One region of the Shewanella zhangzhouensis genome, then DNA from elsewhere that is predicted to be linked to it. Evidence: predicted binding sites of a transcription regulator. Region 1 holds the regulator's gene; the other holds the start of a gene.
The links. Region 1 encodes sigma-54, which starts transcription at its own class of promoters, with help from an activator protein. Its sites were predicted from a motif close to GTTGGCACGNNNNTNGNNT; they were not measured.
Positions count from the first base shown of each region.

Region 2: the regulator sigma-54 is predicted to act here: its motif matches at 6,361-6,379, upstream of K0H63_RS19390 (TorF family putative porin).

Region 1 covers NZ_CP080414.1:3,833,671-3,843,860, forward strand. Annotated here, with positions in the region: gene mlaF (phospholipid ABC transporter ATP-binding protein MlaF) at 1-127, opposite strand, end outside; gene K0H63_RS16895 (calcium/sodium antiporter) at 310-1,272, shown strand; gene K0H63_RS16900 (KpsF/GutQ family sugar-phosphate isomerase) at 1,316-2,293, shown strand; gene kdsC (3-deoxy-manno-octulosonate-8-phosphatase KdsC) at 2,290-2,841, shown strand; gene lptC (LPS export ABC transporter periplasmic protein LptC) at 2,838-3,395, shown strand; gene lptA (lipopolysaccharide transport periplasmic protein LptA) at 3,382-3,936, shown strand; gene lptB (LPS export ABC transporter ATP-binding protein) at 3,933-4,664, shown strand; gene K0H63_RS16925 (RNA polymerase factor sigma-54) at 4,776-6,257, shown strand; gene hpf (ribosome hibernation promoting factor) at 6,288-6,575, shown strand; gene ptsN (PTS IIA-like nitrogen regulatory protein PtsN) at 6,578-7,021, shown strand; gene rapZ (RNase adapter RapZ) at 7,018-7,869, shown strand; gene K0H63_RS16945 (HPr family phosphocarrier protein) at 7,856-8,131, shown strand; gene mgtE (magnesium transporter) at 8,202-9,566, shown strand; gene K0H63_RS16955 (hypothetical protein) at 9,579-9,986, opposite strand; gene K0H63_RS16960 (molybdate ABC transporter substrate-binding protein) at 10,063-10,190, opposite strand, start outside.
Region 2 covers NZ_CP080414.1:4,378,151-4,388,340, reverse strand. Annotated here, with positions in the region: gene K0H63_RS19415 (DUF3137 domain-containing protein) at 1-920, shown strand, start outside; gene K0H63_RS19410 (hypothetical protein) at 1,199-1,375, shown strand; gene K0H63_RS19405 (DUF6482 family protein) at 1,478-1,774, shown strand; gene K0H63_RS19400 (efflux RND transporter permease subunit) at 1,862-5,002, opposite strand; gene K0H63_RS19395 (efflux RND transporter periplasmic adaptor subunit) at 5,046-6,182, opposite strand; gene K0H63_RS19390 (TorF family putative porin) at 6,605-7,279, shown strand; gene K0H63_RS19385 (DNA-3-methyladenine glycosylase I) at 7,276-7,962, opposite strand; gene K0H63_RS19380 (NAD(P)H-binding protein) at 8,009-8,863, opposite strand; gene K0H63_RS19375 (LysR family transcriptional regulator) at 8,979-9,878, shown strand; gene K0H63_RS19370 (glutathione S-transferase family protein) at 9,925-10,190, shown strand, end outside.

The sequences.
Region 1 (10,190 bases):
TGGGGCCCATGATGGCAGTCACCTTCCCCTTGGGAATAGACAGGCTGATATCTTCATAGATGACACGTTCGCCGCGGCTGAAACCCAAATTGCGGATTTCGACCAATACGTCGGACTCATGATTCATTGTGGATCCCTGCGCTTGAGATGAAGTGACATTCGGCCATCCTGGCACCAGTTTGAAGAGGGCAAATTGTACGGAATTGCCGGGATTGGGACAACCGCTTACACACTTCCCGCCCCTGATACTTTTAATTTGCCCGATTTCCAGCGAAAATGCGCCTTGGTATTCATGGATTTTGTCAATAAATGTTACTCAACATCTTAATGCTTGTTGCGGGTCTGGCGGTTTTGGTATGGAGCGCCGACAAATTTGTTTACGGCGCCGCGGCCTTCGCCCGAAATCTGGGCCTGCCCCCTATGCTCATTGGTCTGACAATTGTTGCCATGGGCAGTTCCGCCCCTGAAATGTTTGTGGCCGCCACCGCCTCTATGGATGGCATGCGCGATACCGCTGTGGGCAACGTTTTGGGCTCCAACGTCGCCAACATCACCCTGATTTTGGGCTTAACTGCCATGATTGGCGCCATTGCCGTCAGCTCACAAACCCTCAAGCGGGAAATTCCCATGATGCTGGCTGCCACGGCGCTGGCAGGTTATTTCCTCCATGATGGTATGCTCACCCGCACCGAGGGTTGGGTACTCATGGGCGCTTTTTTACTGCTGATGCTGTATCTCATCTGGCACGCCCTGACCAACAAGGACCCCGACCCCCTGGCGGCTGAAGCCGATGAAGAGATCCCCAAAGATGTCCCTACTTCCAAGGCACTGATTTGGCTGGTTGTGGGCATAATACTTTTGCCGCTGTCTGCAGATTGGATGGTGGATGGCGCAGTAGGCATCGCAAAATACTACGGCCTGTCGGACCTGATTATCGGCCTGACGATTATCGCCGTGGGTACCAGTCTGCCTGAGCTTGCTGCCTGTGTGGCCAGTGCACTGAAAAAAGAAGATGACCTGGCAATTGGCAACATTGTTGGTTCAAACATGTTCAACATCCTGGCTGTTCTCGCGCTGCCCGGCATCATCGCCCCAGGCGTAGTCGATGCCCAGGCCGTCAGCCGCGACCTTTACATGGTAATAGCCACAAGCATAGCGTTGGCGCTCTTTGTGCTTTTAAGCGGCAAAGACCGCGAACTCAAACGCTGGCACGGCGGTTTATTCCTGGTGATATTTATCGGTTATCAGTACGTGCTGTTCCAGGCACACTGACCCTGATCTGTCGGTTTAAACCGGCACAGACAGAGAGACAGATATGGTAGACAGAAAGCAACTGCGCCAATGGGGCAGCAAGGTTATCGACATCGAAAAAGCAGCACTGGACAACCTGTACCAGTTTGTCGACAGTGATGCCTTCGCCGACGCCTGCGAGCTTATCCTGCGCTGCACCGGCAAGGTTATCGTGATGGGCATGGGCAAATCCGGCCACATTGGCAACAAGATTTCCGCCACCCTGGCCAGTACCGGCACCCCGGCGTTTTTTGTGCATCCGGGGGAAGCAAGCCACGGCGATTTGGGCGTGCTCAGCGACAACGACATAGTGCTGGCCATCTCCAACTCCGGTGAGTCCAGTGAAATACTCACCCTGATGCCCGTGATTAAACGCCGTGGTATTCCTATCATCTCCATGACAGGCAAGCCTGAGTCCACCATGGCCAAGCATTCGCTTTTGCACCTGTGTATCAAGGTGCCGGAAGAAGCCTGCCCCCTGGGGCTGGCACCGACATCATCCACCACGGCGACCCTGGTGATGGGGGATGCCCTGGCAGTTGCACTGCTGCAGGCCAAAGGTTTCACCAAGGACGATTTTGCCATGTCACATCCCGGTGGCGCTCTGGGCCGCAAGTTGCTGCTGCATGTCAGTGATGTCATGCATAAAGGGGACGAGCTGCCACTGGTGCATGACGATATTTGCATTACCGATGCCCTGTATGAAATCTCCAAGAAAGGCCTGGGGATGACGGCGATAGTGAATGCTTCAGGTGCCCTGGAAGGCATCTTTACCGACGGTGACCTGCGCCGGGTGATTGATGCGCAGATTAACCTGCGTCAAACCAGTATTGCCGATGTGATGACCCGCAATTGCATCACCATTGGTGAGCACATGCTGGCTGCCGAAGCTCTTAAACTCATGGATGAAAAAAATATCAACGGCCTGATTGTGATTGACACCCAGCGACGCCCAATCGGCGCGCTCAACATGCTGGACATGGTTAAAGCAGGGGTTATCTGATGCACCAAGGACTCTACGGCCCCATTGATGATGCCATCTGGAACAAGGCCAAAGGTATCAAGCTGCTCATTTGTGACGTAGATGGGGTCTTCTCCGATGGCCGCATTTACCTTGGCAATCAGGGGGAAGAGCTGAAGGCATTTCATACCCGTGACGGCTATGGCGTTAAAGCCCTCCAGGGTGCGGGTATCGCGGTGGCTGTGATCACCGGGCGCAAATCCCAGATTGTGGAACACCGCATGACGGCCCTCGGGGTCGCCCATATCTATCAGGGCGTTGATAACAAGTTCGTGCCTTATGAAGAGTTACTTGGCCTCTATGGCGTCAATGGGGCCGAAGTGGCATACATTGGTGATGACATGGTGGATTTACCTGTGATGAAAGCAGTGGGACTCGGGGTTTGTGTCGCCGATGGTCATCCCTTTGTTCGCCAACACGCCGACATGGTCACTACGCTACCCGGTGGGCATGGAGCCCTCAGAGAACTCGCCGATCTCTTGCTGATTAGCCAGGATAAGTTCGATTCGGCCCACGGGATGAGCGTATGAATCGGGTCACACTCGCCATCATTTTGCTGTTCGGCACCGCGCTGACGCTCTACTGGCAGGTGCAAAGCAAAAAGGCCAGTCAACCTCAGCTCACAGACAGTGTGCAAAAGCCTGATTACGTGGCAACCGACCTTCGCAGTATCAGTTACAACGCCGAGGGCAAGTTGGAAAGCCGCGTCAGCGCCTCCTACATGGAACACTTCGATGGTGATGCGCAAACTCTGTTTACTCAGCCTGTTTACACCCTGTTTCCCGAAGATGGCCAGGGTGAATGGCGTCTCACCGCCAAAACCGGCAGACTGGACAAGGCCAGCGATAAGGTCATGCTCGAAGAAGAAGTACTGATTGAGGCCCTGACCATAGACGAGCCGCTGCAGCAGCTCAATACCAGTTACCTGGAGTTGGATCTCAAGACGATGATCCTCACCTCCGACAAAGAAATTATTATCAGCGGCAATAACTTCCACTTGAGCGGCCATGGCCTCTATGCTGATCTCAATGCCAAAGAAGTTAAGCTCTTAAGCAAGATTAAGGGAACCTATGAACCTAAATAAGTCGCTCATTCTGGTGCTGCTTTGCACCTGCAGCGCTGTGGCTTTGGCCAACACCAAGTTTGATTTGAGCCAGGAAGTAAAAATTGCCGCGGCCAACAGTTATGCCGATCTGAAAAACAAGCGCATCGTTTATGAAGGCCCGGTTACCCTGACCCAGGGCAGCCTGATGCTCAAGGCTGATGAACTGAGCTCGTTCACCGACGAGAAAAGCGGCAGACGTATTCTGCTTGCCAAGGGTAACCCAGCCACCTACAGCCAGCAGGTGGAAGATGGCCGTACCGTGCATGCCAGTGCCACCGAAATCAGCTACAACATCGACAGTCGCGTTATGAGCCTCAAAGGCAATGCCAAGGTCGAGCAGGATGGCAGCCAGGTCAGCGCCGACTCCATCGTTTACGATATCGAAAAGCAGCAGCTCACTTCCCAAAGCAGCGGTAAAAAAGACGACCGGGTTATCACCATCATCAAGCCCGAAAATTACCAGCAGGAGCTGCAGGATAAGGGCACTACTGAGCAACCTCAGCAAGAGAAGCAGCAATGACCCAACTGACCCTGAAGGCCAGTAATCTCGCCAAGAGTTACAAAAACCGCCAGGTTGTCAAAAACGTCAGCCTCACCGTAAATACCGGCCAGGTTGTCGGCTTGCTGGGCCCCAATGGGGCCGGTAAAACCACCACTTTTTACATGGTGGTAGGCCTGGTACAGAGCGACAAGGGCAGCATACACATCAACGATGATGACCTGACGCTGGATCCCATGCACCTGCGCGCACGCAAAGGCATTGGCTACCTGCCACAGGAAGCCAGCATCTTCCGCAAGCTGTCGGTGCGCGATAACATCATGGCTGTGCTGCAGATGCGCAAAGAGCTGAACGCCGATGAGCGTGAAGAGTCGCTGGAGCAGCTGCTGGAAGAGTTCCACATCACCCACATCCGTGACAATCTGGGCATGTCACTGTCAGGGGGTGAACGTCGCCGGGTCGAGATTGCCCGGGCACTTGCCGCCAACCCCAGATTTATCCTGCTGGATGAGCCCTTCGCCGGGGTCGACCCGATTTCCGTTATCGATATCAAAAAGATTATCGAGCAACTCAAGAATCGTGGCCTCGGAGTGCTTATCACCGACCACAATGTGAGGGAAACCCTCGATGTGTGCGAAAAAGCCTATATCGTCAGCCATGGCGATTTGATTGCCGAAGGCACCCCTGCCGAAATCCTCGACAATCAGCAGGTGCGTGCAGTGTACTTGGGTGAGCAATTCAGGCTATAGTTAATTAACAAAGCCCCCTTCTCATATCCGGATAATCAGGGTGGTAAATCACCGGATAACCTGATAGAAAAGCTTTCTACCTGAATAATTTAGTGAAGGATTCGCAGTACAATGAAAGCGTCGCTCCAGCTAAAACTGGGACAACAACTCACAATGACGCCACAGTTGCAGCAGGCCATTCGTCTGCTTCAACTCTCTTCGCTTGAACTGCAACAGGAAATTCAGCAAGCCCTCGACGCCAACCCCCTGTTGGAGCTGGACGACGAACTGGGCAGCGATCAGTTTGATGCCGACGGCGGCGATAAAGAATTTGACGACCAGTTCAGCCAGGAGTCCGTCTCAAACGACACCAGTGACAGTGCTTCGCTGGAAACTTCAGACGCTATCAGTCAGCAGTCCATGCCGGACGAGCTGCCAATGGATACCACCTGGGATGAAGTCTTTACGGCCGCCCCCGTTTCCGGTCCCGGGATCCGTGGCGAAGATGATATGCCGTTTCAGGGCGAAACCAGTGAAGGCCTGTACGAACATCTCGAGTGGCAAAAAAATCTCACCCCTTTTTCCGATACCGATCTGGCCATTGCCACTGCCATCATAGATGCCATTGACGAAAAGGGTTACTTAACCCAAAGTCTTGAAGAAATTCTCGAGGCCGTGGGCGATGAAGAAGTCGAGCTTGACGAAGTTGAGGCCGTGCTCAAACGCATTCAACACTTCGACCCCATCGGGGTAGCTGCCCGTGATTTGGCAGAGTGCCTGCTCATTCAACTTGGTCAGTTCCCGGCGGATACCCCCCATCTGGACAACGCCAAGCTGCTTATCCGTGACCATTTGGATCTGATTGCCAACCGCGACTTCCGTACCCTGATGCGTAAAACCCGCCTCAAGGAAGAAGAACTCAGGGATGCAATCATCCTCATTCAGGGGCTGAACCCCCGTCCCGGTGAGTCTGTGACCAGCACCAAGGATGAGTATGTCATTCCGGATGTCTCGGTCAGTAAAAAAAATGGCCGTTGGGTTGTAGAGCTTAATCCCGATTGTATGCCTAAACTGAGTGTGAACCAGCAATATGCCGCCATGGCACGCACCAGTCGCAACCAGGCTGACAGCCAGTTTATCCGCGGGCATTTGCAAGAGGCCAAGTGGTTTATCAAGAGCCTGGAAAGCCGCAACGACACCTTGCTGAAAGTCGCCAATTGCATAGTGCAGTTCCAGCAGGGCTTTTTTGAGTATGGTGAAGAGGCCATGAAACCCATGGTGCTCAACGATATCGCCGAAGCGGTAGAGATGCACGAATCCACCATCTCACGGGTCACCACTCAAAAGTACATGCATACCCCAAGGGGTATCTTTGAACTCAAGTATTTTTTCTCCAGCCACGTCGGGACCGAAGATGGCGGAGAATGCTCATCTACTGCCATCCGCGCCTTTATCAAGAAACTGGTGGCGGCAGAAAATCAGAAGAAACCATTGAGCGACAGCAAAATGGCGGAACTTCTGGCAGAACAAGGAATCAACGTTGCTAGACGCACCATCGCCAAATACCGAGAAGCGATGCTGATCCCACCGTCGAACCAACGTAAGAGTTTATAACCCACCCAAGGTCTTTGGAGGAAAGTGTCTATGCAAATCAATCTGACTGGGCATCATATCGAAATCACTGATTCACTGCGTAACTACGTAGAGAGCAAGTTCTCCAAGCTTGAACGCCATTTCGAACAGATCAATAATGTCCACGTTGTTCTCAATGTTCAGAAATTGCAGCAAATCGCAGAAGCCAAGCTTCACCTCAACGGTGGCGAGGTATTCGCCACTTCAGAACATGAAGACATGTACGCCGCCATTGACGCCCTAATTGATAAATTGGACCGTCAGGTTATTAAACACAAAGAGAAACTGACCAAACATTAACGATGGAACTAAGTACCATCCTGGCGCCGGAGTGCACTAGCTGTGCCACTCCGGGCAGCAAGAAAAAGGTGCTGGAGCTGATTAGCGATCTCGCTGCTGCCCAGAATCCCTCCCTCTCGTCTCAAGAGATATTCGAAAGCCTGCTGGCCCGTGAAAAAATGGGCAGCACCGGTATTGGCAATGGTATTGCCATTCCCCATGGCCGCATTGGCACTATCGATAAGCCTTTAGCTGTGCTTATCAAGTGTGAAGAAGCCATAGGTTATGACGCCATTGATAAGCAGCCGGTGGACATTCTGTTTGCCTTGCTGGTGCCATCGGACCAGTGTCAGCAACATCTCAGCACCCTGGCCGCCATGGCCGAAAAGCTGAATGACAAGCAGATCCTCAAACAGCTGCGCAAGAGCCACGATGAAAAGGAACTTTACCAGGTAATCATCGGATGAAACTCGTTATAGTCTCCGGGCGCTCTGGCTCCGGAAAGTCGGTAGCCCTCAGGGTCCTGGAAGACTTGGGCTACTACTGCGTCGATAATTTGCCATTGCAGCTGATTGGGCCCTTGCTTGCCCAGCTCAAGGGCAATAACGACAAGGTCGCCATCAGCATCGATATCCGCAATATGCCGGAGCAGGAAAAGGCCCTCGAAAAAGAGCTGGCAAGGCTCCCGGAAGGCGTAGAGCTCACCAGCTTTTTCCTCAACTCCAGCGACAAGGTACTGCTGAAACGCTACAGCGAAACCCGCCGTTTGCACCCCCTGTCCCGCAGCAAGGTCTCTTTGCAGGAAGCCATCAAGCTCGAAGGCAAAATGTTGGCCCCTATCTCCAACATGGTCGACCATTTCATGGACACCTCCAATCTGAATGTTTATGAACTGGCTGATGCTGTCAGGCAGATACTGCTTGGACGCACCGACAAAGAGCTGGTGATTATCTTTGAATCTTTCGGCTTCAAGCATGGTATGCCCACAGAAGCAGACTTTATGTTTGATGCCCGCTTCTTGCCCAATCCCCATTGGGAACCGGAGCTGAGGCCCCTCACGGGTCTGAATGAGCCGGTTAAGCTGTTTTTGGAGCGTCAGGTATTGGTCAACAAGTACATCTGGCAAATCGAAAACCTGCTGGAAACCTGGTTGCCTCACTTAGAGCGCAATAATCGCAGCTACCTCACCATTGCCATTGGCTGCACAGGTGGCCAACACCGCTCTGTGTATATTGCCGAGCAGCTTGCCAAACGCTTCGCCAACTCTCACCACAAGGTTGAGGCCCGCCACCGGGAACTGAATGCCAAAACTTGAACGTGACGTCACGATAGTCAATAAGCTGGGCCTGCACGCCCGCGCCGCCACCAAACTGGCGGTATTGGCGTCGGAATTCAAGGCCAGCGTGACTCTGGTTCAGGGCGCTAAACAGGCCTCGGCTGCCAGCGTGCTGGGTCTCCTGATGCTCGAATCCGGCATGGGCAAGACCATCCATATTATCGCCGAAGGGGAAGACGCCGAGCAGGCCATGGATGCCGTGTGTAACCTGATCAACGCCCGCTTTGACGAAGACTGCTGACCCGGCTTCGCTTCGTCCATCCCATTAAATTTGCTAATATATCCCCCAATTCATCTCTTGGGGGAAAGCGATGGCTGTGGAACTTCTGGATAACGAGCAAACTGAGCTGCTGCTGAATCAGCTCAATGAAGCCCTGGGCAGCGGTATGTTTGTGCATGTGCGCCAGATGTTGCTGAACATGGCCGCATCCGATATCGCGCTGGTGCTCGAATCCTCCCCTCCCCGTACCCGCCAGGTATTGTGGCAACTTATCGACCCTGAGCTTGCCGGTGAGGTACTCGAAGAGCTCGGCGAAGAGATAAAAGACAAGTTTATCCGCCAGATGAGTCCGGCGCGTTTAGCCCGTGCAGCCGCTGGTCTGGACACCGACGATCTGGCCTACATACTGCGTTCCCTGCCCGACAGCCTCTACAAGCAGGTGCTGCAATCCATGTCGATTCAAGACCGCAGCCGCGCCGAGCAGGCTCTCTCCTACCCGGAAGAGACCGCCGGCGGCATCATGAATACCGACACTGTGACCATACGCCCCGACGTGAATGTGGATGTGATACTGCGCTATCTGCGCCAGCTCGGCTCCCTGCCCGAGGCTACCGACATGCTCTATGTGGTAGACAGGCACGATGTTCTGCTCGGGGCGGTAAGGCTTACCGCCTTGCTCACCTGCAACCCCTCCATGCCCATACGTGAGCTTATCGATGCTGATATCGAAGGCATTCCCGCCACCATGTCGGATACCGAGGCTGCGGCCCTGTTCGAGCGCCACGACTGGGTGTCAGCGCCTGTAATAGACGCAGAAGGTAAACTGCTGGGACGTATCACCATCGACGATGTGGTGGACGTTATTCGGGAAGATGCCGAGCACTCAATGATGGGGATGGCCGGTATGGATGACGATGAAGATACCTTTGGCCCCGTGCTCAAAAGCAGTTTCCGGCGCTCATTGTGGCTTACCGTTAATCTGTTCGCCGCCCTGCTGGCCGCGTCGGTCAGTAACCTGTTCGAGTCGACCCTGGAGCAGTTCGCCACCATTGCCATCCTGATGACGATAGTGCCCAGCATGGGCGGCGTGGCCGGCAATCAAACCCTGGCGTTGGTGATTCGGGGGATGGCACTGGGCCATATAGGCCAGAGTAACTCCCGTTGGCTTATCGGCAAGGAGCTTGCCATTGGTTTTCTCAACGGCCTGCTTTGGTCAGTCCTGGTGTTTGTCGCTATTTGGTTGTGGAAAGGCGATCTGGCTCTGGGAGCACTGATAGGCGGGGCTATGTTGATCAATATGACGGTGGCAGGACTCGCCGGTGCCAGCATTCCCTTGCTGCTTAAACGACTGAAAATAGACCCGGCATTGGCCGGTGGTATGGTGCTGACCACAGTCACAGATGTGATAGGGCTGTTTGCCTTTCTGGGCTTGGCGACGGCATTTTTAATGCGCTGATGCGTCACCGGGCTATGGCGTGTACTCCATGACTTGCTGGCAATCACACCAGCGCACCTGAGGCTGCTGCGTCAGGGTGAGCACTGAGATACACTCCTTCTGGGTCACTACCAAAAACTCTCTAGGTGCATGGTGGCTGCTGGCCATAAAGCCGCTGCGCAGGCTTTCCTGCTCCAGCCAGCCCCCCTCAGACACCTCATACAACCAACCGTTGGACAGGCTCAGCTCTGCCCAGTACTCCAGCAGGTCGCCCTCATCCAACACTCTGAACCCCAATAATTTTTCAAATGACAGCTCACAGCATTGGCCTTCGATATTGAGCGAAAGCTTCAAGGCGTGATCCTGGTATTGCAACGACAGCAAGCGCACATTGTCGCCAAGACGCTCCACTGCCATTGCTACTCCGCGAGGATGACCCATAGCGCCGGACTCCTGGATAAAAAGTTACTTTTCATTTAAATGATTTATTTTTTATCTTGCAAGTCCGGCAACACAATCAGCGTGGCGCGGCAAACCCATAATCGCCAAGAATGGCCTGTCCGGCAGGAGACAAAATGTAGTCCGCCAACGGCCTTGCGCGCTCATCTATTACCAAAAGCCCATAGTCGGCTCCCACAGCCAGGT
Region 2 (10,190 bases), 540 kb from region 1:
TGTGTAAAAAGTTGGAGGCAAGGCGCGGGCCCATTGTGGCCCGTCAGCAGGCGCGGATGGCGGAAATCAGACCCGTCACCCGGTTATTCTGGCCGATGATTTTGCTGTCGTTTGGCAGCAGTGTCCTGGGGTTTTTTGGCGTTCTGCCATCACCGTGGATTTTCATCGGCTTTGGTTTGGCCTTTGTCATTATGCTTGGCATGGCCGCGCTGGCCTGGTGGGCGGGCAACGAACTGTCCAATTTTATGGATGAAGGCATGGACAGGCTTTATCCCAGGGTACTGGCGTATTTTGGCAATGACTTTGTCCTCAAGTGGGGCAAGGAGGCTACCGGCCAGCACAGAGCCTATGAAGATTTCGGCATTTTCCCCAAGCACGATAAATCGAGCTGCTTCAGCCACCTGAAGGGCAGCCACCACGGGGTGCCGTTCGAGTTCTTCAATGTGGGTTTTTACGAAAAGAAAAACAACGATAAGTACGAGCTGGAATTCAAAGGTGTATTGCTGGCTTTTACCCTGAAAAAAGCCTTCAGGGGCACCACCCGGGTGGTGCGCGATGGCGGCTTCTGGCTCCGCCTGGGGCAGCGGGGGCTCGACAGGGTGAAGCTGGAAGATCCCCGCTTTGAGGCGAATTTTGAGGTATTTGCCTCGGATCAGGTGGAAGCCCGTTATCTGCTGAACCCCGGCATGATGGAGCGCTTCATCGAGCTCGACAGCCACTTTGGCCATGGGCTTGAGGCCTGTTTTAAAGACAACAAGCTGCTTATCCGTGTGCCCACCTCGCGGGATTTTTTTACCCACGACCAGGACCATGAAAAGCCCATCGATTTTAAAGATCCCATTGAAGCGATCTTTGCCGATCTCGGCTTTATTTTTGGTATTGCCGACGAGTTGGCGATTGCGCGCCATACGGGGCTGTAATGCTGGCAAAATGCCCAATTTCAATGGCTTATTTGATGTGTTAAAAACAGCATAGCGTACTGTTTGTGTTAACTATTCCTTTGCAGTATGAGATATGAGCAATTGATGGTGTTTTTCGCTCGACATTTGAGCGGATGCGCTGTAAATTGCGCCCGCCCTGCAGGTCGCCGGGTGCTTTGAACAGAACGCCGCCTGAGACGTTGGCCGCCGGGAGCCGTCAAAGCCAGCAACGCCCACGGGCTCAAATAAGCATGTCAGATTTCATTTCGAGGACACCCATGAAGTACGCTTTTGCAGCGCTCCTTGTTATTTTTGCCAGCGGCTGTGCCACCACAGGCAGCGAGCAGGTTGCCAATCCACAAGTGCAGCAAGCCGAGGCAGTCGCCGGCCACAAGAATCGTTCTGTGATGCCGGGCAAGGCAGCCAATCCAAGAAAAGCCGTATCAGCCCTCTGAGCCGAGCCTTTTAAGACCCCGCCCAACGCGGGGTTTATTTTTTAATCCATTCAGTCGTTGGCGGCGTATCCATTCTGGCAACCCAAGCCAAGGAGCCTTGCCATGACAATTCGCTTTTCAAGCCTGAAAGTTCTGCCTTGCATCGATAAGGCCTGCATTCACTCGCTGGACATGTCCCTTTACCAGCTGTCTGTGGTGATAGACGGCGCTGAACTGTATGTCACCGATGAAGAGGATCGCATGCTCAGGAGTTTGAATCTGTGCCAGATGCAGGCGCTGCTTGAGGGCTTGCCGGTTCGCCAGACTGTACTGCGTCAGGAGAGTGCATACGATGAAATGGTGGGGCAGGCAGTGCGACACTGTGACAATGCCATGGAAATTCCGCTGCGCGTTGCCTGAGCGCAACCAGGCCCAACACCCCAGCCGTAATAAAAAGCCCCGCAGTGCGGGGCTTGTTGCTTCATGCTATTCGATGGCGCCACTGACTCAGTGTTTGCCAGCCTCCGCACCGGATTGTGCCTTTTTCTCGCGCTTGCTGAAGATACGCTCAACAATCACAAAGAACAGCGGCACGAAGAAGATACCAAGGAAGGTCGAACTCATCATACCGCCGAGCACACCGGTACCGATGGCGTTCTGGGCACCCGACCCCACACCGGTGGAAATGGCCAGTGGTACAACCCCCAGACCAAAGGCCAGCGAGGTCATCAGAATGGGGCGCAAACGCACTCTTACTGCGTGCAGCGTGGCCTCAATCAGACCCGCACCCTTCTCATAGTATTCTTTGGCGAATTCCACGATAAGAATGGCGTTCTTGGTGGCCAGACCCACAGTGGTCAAGAGGCCAACCTGGAAGAACACGTCGTTGGACAGACCGCGTCCATTCATGGCCAGCAGGGCACCGATGATCCCCAGCGGCACAACCAGCACCACGGCAAAGGGCACTGACCAGCTCTCATAGAGGGCCGCAAGTACCAGGAACACGACCAGAATCGACAGGGCATAGAGGGCCGGAGCCTGGTTGCCTGAGAGTCGCTCTTCATAGGACAGGCCGTTCCACTCGACACCAAAGCCCGGTGGCAACTGCTCGACAATCTTTTCGATGTCATTCATGGCATCACCCGTGCTGTAGCCAGGGGCGGTGGCGCCCTGGATATTCATGGCGGGCAAGCCGTTGAAGCGCTCCAGACGTGGTGAGCCAAAGTCCCAGCGGCCGGTGGCGAAGGCCGAGAAGGGCACCATTTCGCCCTTGGCGTTACGTACATACCAGGTGTTCAGGTCTTCAGGCTGCATCCGGTACTCGGCATCGCCCTGTACATACACCTTCTTCACCCGTCCACGGTCGATAAAGTCGTTCACATAGCTGCCGCCCCAGGCGGTGGCGATGGCACTGTTCACCGAGGAGATATCCACACCCAGAGCGCGCAGTTTAGCATGGTCGATATCCAGCTGGTACATGGGCGCATCTTCCTGACCGTTGGGGCGCACGCCCACCAGGTTGGGATTTTGTGCCGCCATGCCCAGCAGTTGGTTACGGGCCTCCAGCAGCTTGGCGTGACCCTGGCCATTCTTGTCCTGCAGGTAGAAGTCGAAACCGTTGGCGGTACCGAGTTCAATCACTGCCGGTGGCGCAAAGGCAAACACGAAGGCTTCTTTAATCTGGGAGAAGGCCATCATGGCACGACCCTGCAACGAGAACACGTCCTGCCCCGCGCCTTCACGCACGGCCCAATCTTTCATGCCAACGAAGGCAATACCCATGTTCTGACCCATGCCCGCAAAGGAGAAGCCGGCCACCGAGAACACAGAGTTCACGTTGTCCTTTTCCTCTTCGCGGAAGAACTTGTCCATCTTTTCCAGCACCTTCACCGTGGACTCCTGGCTGGAGTTGGTGGGCAGGATCACCTGGGCAAAGAGGATGCCCTGGTCTTCATCGGGCAGGAACGCAGTGGGCATACGCATAAAGATCCAGCCGGTCGCGACCACCAATGCCAGATATATCGCCATCACCCTGGCTGAGCGCTTGAGGATTGCGGCAACGCTGCCCTCGTAGCGCGAGGTCATCTTTTCAAAACTGCGGTTGAACCAGCCAAAGAAGCCGTGCTGACCATGGGCATGGCCTGGCTTGAGAGGCTTGAGCATGGTGGCGCACAGGGCGGGCGTCAGGATCAGGGCCACCAGTACCGACAGCGCCATGGCCGACACGATAGTGATGGAGAACTGACGGTAAATCACCCCGGTTGAACCTGACATAAAGGCCATGGGCACGAATACCGCCGACAGGGTCAGACCGATACCCACCAGGGCGCCGGTGATCTGATCCATGGACTTGCGGGTGGCTTCAACCGGCCCCAGACCTTCTTCCTGCATCACACGTTCAACGTTTTCCACCACCACGATGGCATCGTCTACCAAGAGACCGATGGCCAGCACCATGGCGAACATGGTCAGGGTGTTAATGGAGAAACCAAAGGCCGACAGAATGGCGAAAGTACCCAGCAGTACCACAGGCACGGCAATCGTCGGGATAAGGGTTGCGCGGAAGTTCTGCAGGAACAGGTACATAATCACAAATACCAGTACCACGGCTTCCAGCAGGGTGTGCACTACGCCTTCGATGGATTGTTTAACGAAGGGCGTGGTGTCGTAGGGATAAACCACCTCGAGGCCCGCCGGGAAGAAGGGCTTCATTTCGGCGATTTTTTCCCGCACCCGGGTCGCGGTATCCAGGGCGTTGGCTCCCGTTGCCAGGCTGATGGCGATACCGGCAGCCGGGCGGCCGTTGTAGAACGACTCCACCACATAGCTTTCGGCGCCCAGCTCAACCCTGGCTACGTCGCCGAGGAACACCTTGGCACCGCTGGTATCTGACTTGAGAATAATCTTGCGGAACTCTTCCGGGGTCTCCAGACGGCTCTGGGCCGATACTGTAGCGTTCAGCTCCTGGCCCAGTACCGCAGGCGCACCACCGAGCTGACCTGCTGACACCTGGGCGTTTTGCTCGCGAATCGCTGCAATCACGTCCTGCGTGGTCAGGCTGTATTGGGTCAGTTTCAGTGGGTCCAGCCATATACGCATGGCGTAAGGCGCACCGAACAGGGTAATTTCACCCACACCGGCAACCCGGCTTAAGGGGTCCTGAACATTGGAGCCCACATAGTCGGCGATATCGTTTTTGGTCAGGCTGCCATCTTCCGACACAAAGCCCAGTACCATCAAAAAGCCCGAGGTGGACTTGTTCACCCTGACACCCTGCGCCTGAACTTCCTGCGGCAGCAGAGGCATAGCCGATTGCAGTTTGTTCTGAACCTGTACCTGGGCGATGTCGGCATCGGCCTCGGCATTAAAGGTCAGGGTGATTTCGGCGTTACCGAAACCATCACTGGTGGAATTTATATAACGCAGGTGATCCAAGCCCGTCATGCGCTGCTCAATCACCTGGGTGACCGAGTCTTCCAGCGTCTTGGCGGAGGCGCCTGGGTAGTTGGCGGAGATCACCACAGTGGGTGGTGCGATGTTCGGGTACTGGGACACGGGCAGGCTTTTGATAGCCAATACCCCTGCCAGCATCACCAAAATCGCGATCACCCATGCAAAAATGGGTCGATCAATAAAGAAACGTGCCATAGCTTAATCCTGAATTTCGCGGGTTCCTGAGGTCCTTGGCCAATTACTTGGCCTGCGCCGCGGTGGCAGTGACCGGTGCACCGGGGCGTATTTTCTGCAGCCCTTCAACAATCAATTTATCGCCGGCATTCAGCCCTGACGTAATACGCCACTGATGATTGATAACCTCCGCTGTGGTCACGGTACGGGCCTCAACCTTGTTTTCGGCGTTCACCACCATGGCCACGGCTTCACCGCGGGTGTTGCGGGTAATGGCCTTTTGCGGCACCAGAATGGCGTTGGGATCCACCCCTGTGTTCAGCATGGCGCGTACATACATACCCGGCAGCAACACGTTGTCTGGGTTGGGGAATTCGGCTCGCAGAATCACAGAACCCGTGTTTTCATCCACGCTCACTTCGGCAAATTGCAGCTTGCCCTTGTGCTCGTAGGTGGTGCCATCTTCGAGTACCAGTTGCACTTCGGCGTTATCGGCCGCCTGCAGCTTACCGGCTTTTAGCTTGGACTTGAGGGCCAGCAGCTGGGCGCTGGATTGGGTGATATCCACATTAATGGGATCCAGCTGCTGAATGGTGGCCAGTATCTGCCCCTGATTAGCGGTGACCAGCGCGCCTGGCGTTACGGACGATTTTCCGATGCGGCCAGAAATCGGGGCCTGCACTTCGGTGTAATTCAGATTGATATTGGCGGTATGTAGCTGGGCCTCGGCCACCTTCACCCGGGCCAGCGCTTCCTTGTAGGCAGCATCGGCTTCGTCAAAGTCCTGCTTGGAAATGGCATTGGTTTTCACCAATTTTTCGTAGCGGGCGGCGCGGGCCTTGGCGCTGGCCAATGAAGCCTGCGCGCTGGCGAGGTCGGCCTTGGCGCTTTCGAGGGTGGCCTTATAGGTGGCGTCATCGATTTTGTAGAGTGACTGACCTTCTTTCACTTCACGCCCTTCAACGAAGTTACGCTCCATGATGATGCCGGAAACCTGGGGGCGAACCTCGGCTTCGAGGAAAGCGCGGCTGCGGCCGGGCAGTTCAACCATGATGTTCTGGGGTGCAGCAGTGACCTGCACTGTGCCGACTTCCATGGGGGGCATTTGCTGCTGATTGGCAGCTTGCTGAGCATCTTCCTGGCAGGCACTGACCCACAAGACCATGCCTATGGCCGAGGCAATTTTTAACATTTGCCGCATTGAAATCTCCTTTTTGTGTCTGGGCTAACGGGGATGTGCGGATAAAAAGCTCACGATACCCAGACAAATCGCCCATTTTTAATACTAAATTTATGATCAGTCAGTTATCTCACACAGGATGGGGCAGCTCAAGTCAGCAAATGGCTTAAATTTGTAAAGGAATGCAAAAATCTCGTTTATTTGCATGTATTTAGCTATTTGTTAACATTTGAGTTTATGAGAAAGTCAGTCGGTAACCTCCGTTAACAGCTGTTCATATTTCTTCATAAACTGTCGCGAGCTGTTCACGCGCCTCATCAAGGCCATTCATAACCCGTCCTTATCATTGCCCTCAGCGGGAAAACCCACATTAAGAGGCAGTGATGATGAAATTGAATAAAACCTTGTTGGCCATGGCCGCCATTGCGTGTTCCAGCGGTGTGATGGCACAGGAAGCCAAGGTATTCGGCGGCACCCTGGGGGGCAAACTGACCATCGCCAGCGACTACGTATTCCGTGGCGAATCGGAAACCATGGACGGCGACGTGCCTGCCATTCAGGGCACCCTGAGCTGGAGCAATGATGCCGGCTGGTATGCCGGTTTCTTCGGCTCCAATATCAAGTTTGCCGATCCGAATCTGGAAGTGGTGACAGGGCCCTTTATCGGCAAGGCCGGTGCATTTGGCGATTCAGGTTTCACCTATGATGTGATGGTGTTTTCCTACCTGTATCCCGGCGCCTCCTACAGTAATTACACCGAGTTGTGGATGAAAGTCGGCAAACAGTTCGGCCAGCTGAACATGCAGCTGGAAGTCACCCCCACCCTTGATGACTGGTTTGGTGTCGCCGGTTGGCAAGGGGTTAACTATGCCATTCACCCAAGCTATTCCTTGGACAACGGTGTTCAGCTGTCAGGCTCTGTTGGGTATCAGGACCTGGACGGTGAAGGTGCCGAGGGCTGGGGTCACTGGAACCTGGGCGTCTCCAAAACCTGGGCCGGCTATACCCTGGACCTGAGATACCACGGCAGCACTGTGGGCTCAGATCACAAGGTTTACGGTACCCAAACCGAGATTTTTGACGATCGTTTTGTGGTTGGGATCAGTAAAGCGTTTTAAATCCGGTTGTCACCCACACCACAGGAAATAATGCGGCTGATTTGTGCCAGCGTCCGGCCCGATTCAGCCTGCCAGTGGTTAAAGGCGGCCTGAGCCTGGGTCAGCCCCTTTTGAGTGGCCATCCCGGCATCCACCAGGCCTGTTGCCCTCAGATAACCTTCAACATCTGAGGTCAGTAGGAAGGTGTCTTTCCCTGTGGCGCGCAGGAAGTAGGGGCCTGTGTTGCCCCCAAGCCGCGCACCACGCTTCCTGAGCACCTGCCACAGCGAGGTGATCTCTTCCCCGGGCCAGAGAGCAATGTAACGCGCCAAACTGCCATGTTCTGCGGCAATGTCTTTTATCATCAGGGCATTGTCATAAATGGCCTGGGTCTTTTTGGCATGGCGGATAAGGGCTGGATCGCTTGCGCGTGCGGTGAGCTGCTCCGGTGACATCAGCAGCACTTTAAGCGGATCGAAGCCAAAGAACGCGGTTTCATAGGCCGACCACTTGGCATCGACTACCTTCCACACAAAGCCACTCTGAAATATCTGTTTGCTCATGGCCGACAGCAGGCGGTCATCGGAATACTCCTGATATTCGTCGGCCGACAACGACTGCGGCAGCAGGGCTTCCAGCGCATCGGCGCCGCCTTTGCGCTCGGCGGCGCGCTGATAAATACTGGCAAAGGATTCGATTTTCATGGACTTCCCTGAATCTGTGAATGGCTTTGCCAGTTTACTTGCACACTCAGTTTGGCTTCAACGCTCCTTTGATGACGGCAGCCAAACCAGTGGGTGCGCGGCCAAGCAGCAGGGCTAAATCATCGCTGCGTTTATCGTATTCCCCTGCGGCAATGGCCCGACTGGCGCCGCCGAGTGCCGTGGCTAAAAATGCCGGTAATCCCATTTTCAGCAGCCCATCGATTTGGGCTTCGGCCGAGATAAGGTGGGTGCTGATGGCTTTGCCACTGAGCTGTCCAAGCAGGGCGGCGATATCGGCATAGGACAGGAGTTCAGGGCCGGTCAGTTCATAGGTCTTGCCCGTGTGGCCATCGGTCATCAAAATTCGCGCCAGCGCCTCGGCAAGATCCTGTTTGCTCACGGGGGCAAAGCGTCCCTCCGCAGCGGCATGGGTCAGTACGCCCGTTTCCAGTGTGTGGCCCAGGCCCATGAGTTGCAGCTCTGCATAAAAGGCGTTGCGCACCACAGTGGCGGGAATGGCTGCCACGCTGATGGCTGCCTCGGTGGCGGCGTGGCTTGCGCCAAAACTGAAGGCGCTGTCCAGTGAGGGTGATTGAAAACTGGTGTATACCAGCTGGGCAACCCCGGCCTTTTTGGCTGCGGCGATAACCCGCAAATGTTGACCGAGTCTGATATCGTTCGGTGTATTACCGGAAATAAACAGCACCTTGTCTGCTCCCGCCATGGCCGCATCCAGTGAATCTGGCTGGTCATAGTCGGCAAACACGGCATGGCCGAGTGCTGGGTCCAGTTTGTCCGGTGAGCGGCTGCCCAGTCGTACAGTTTCGGTATTACCAAGAGTTTTCAGGGCATTGGCAGTAAGGGTAGCCAGTTCACCACTGGCGCCGAGTATCAGGATCATCTTAAGTACCTCAGGGTTGGTATGAATGAGGTGCTCAGTTTATTCCCGTGGCGAAATTGGATAATGAGTGATTTACTTATATCTTTGGTAATTCAAACTTAACAAAAGGTCGCCCATGGACGCTTCACAATTGTATCGCATGTTGGTGTTTGCTTCGGTTGTAGAGCAAGGGTCACTGACGATGGCCGCGGAAGTGTTGGGGATCAGCCGCTCCATGGTGAGCCAGCACCTGAAAAAGCTGGAAGAGCGTTTGGGTTGCGAGCTGCTTCACCGCACCACCCGGCGTATCAGCCTAACCGAAGATGGGCGGGAATTTTTCCATTATTGCGGCGAGCTGTTGCAGCTGGCAAGGCAGGCCGAGGCCGTGACACGCCCGGCGGATGAGCATCTTCACGGTAGCCTTCGGGTGACTGCGCCGGTTGGCCTGGGTGAACACACGCTGCTGCCCCTTCTCGGCGACTTTCATCGCCGTTATCCCAACATTCGCCTCACACTGATGCTTGAGGACAGCAAGCTGAACCTGCTTGAACATCAAATTGACGTGGCCATTCAGGCCGGTTGGCCGGAGGATTCCGAATTCAGGGCCATTAAGCTTGGCAGTTTTGATGAGCAGTTGGTGGCCAGCCCCGAATACGTGGCGGCTCATGGAAAACCGTTACACCCAGACAACTTACAGCATCATCAATGGTTGGCCCATGCATCAAGCCATCTGCCCAAAACCTTGACGCTGCACAATGGTCAGGGTGAAGAGTTTCGGGTCAGGATCACCCCTTTTATCAGTTGCAACAGCACCAATGGCCTGATTGCCCTGGCGCTGCAGGGGCTGGGGGTGGTGATACTGCCGGATAATCTGGTGACTGAGCATTTGGCGTCAGGGGCACTGGCACTGCTTTTGCCTGACTATCATTTGCGCGAAGGCGGTGTATATGCCCTGCATCCCTACAAGGAAAACACGCCCCCGAGGGTGCGGGTATTTCTCGACTTTCTCAAGGAGCGCTTGATCCAATCCCGCTAAAACCAACTAAATTAAACAAAGGGCGTTTGATTGGGAGCCTGATTCCATGGAGCTCTTTTACCATCCGTTGTCGCGATATTCCCAAAAGGTTCTGCTTGGATTGTATGAAAAGCAGGTCAACTTTTATCCCCGGGTAACAGAGCTCAGGGATCCCATTCAACGTCAGGCATTCAGCAAGATTTACCCTCCCTGCAAGCTGCCACTGCTCAAGTGCGCCGATGGCAGTCTGGTGCCTGAATCCACCATCATCATCGAATATCTGGACCAACATATCCCCGGAGGCTCGCGGTTGCTGCCAAGAGACAGCGCCGA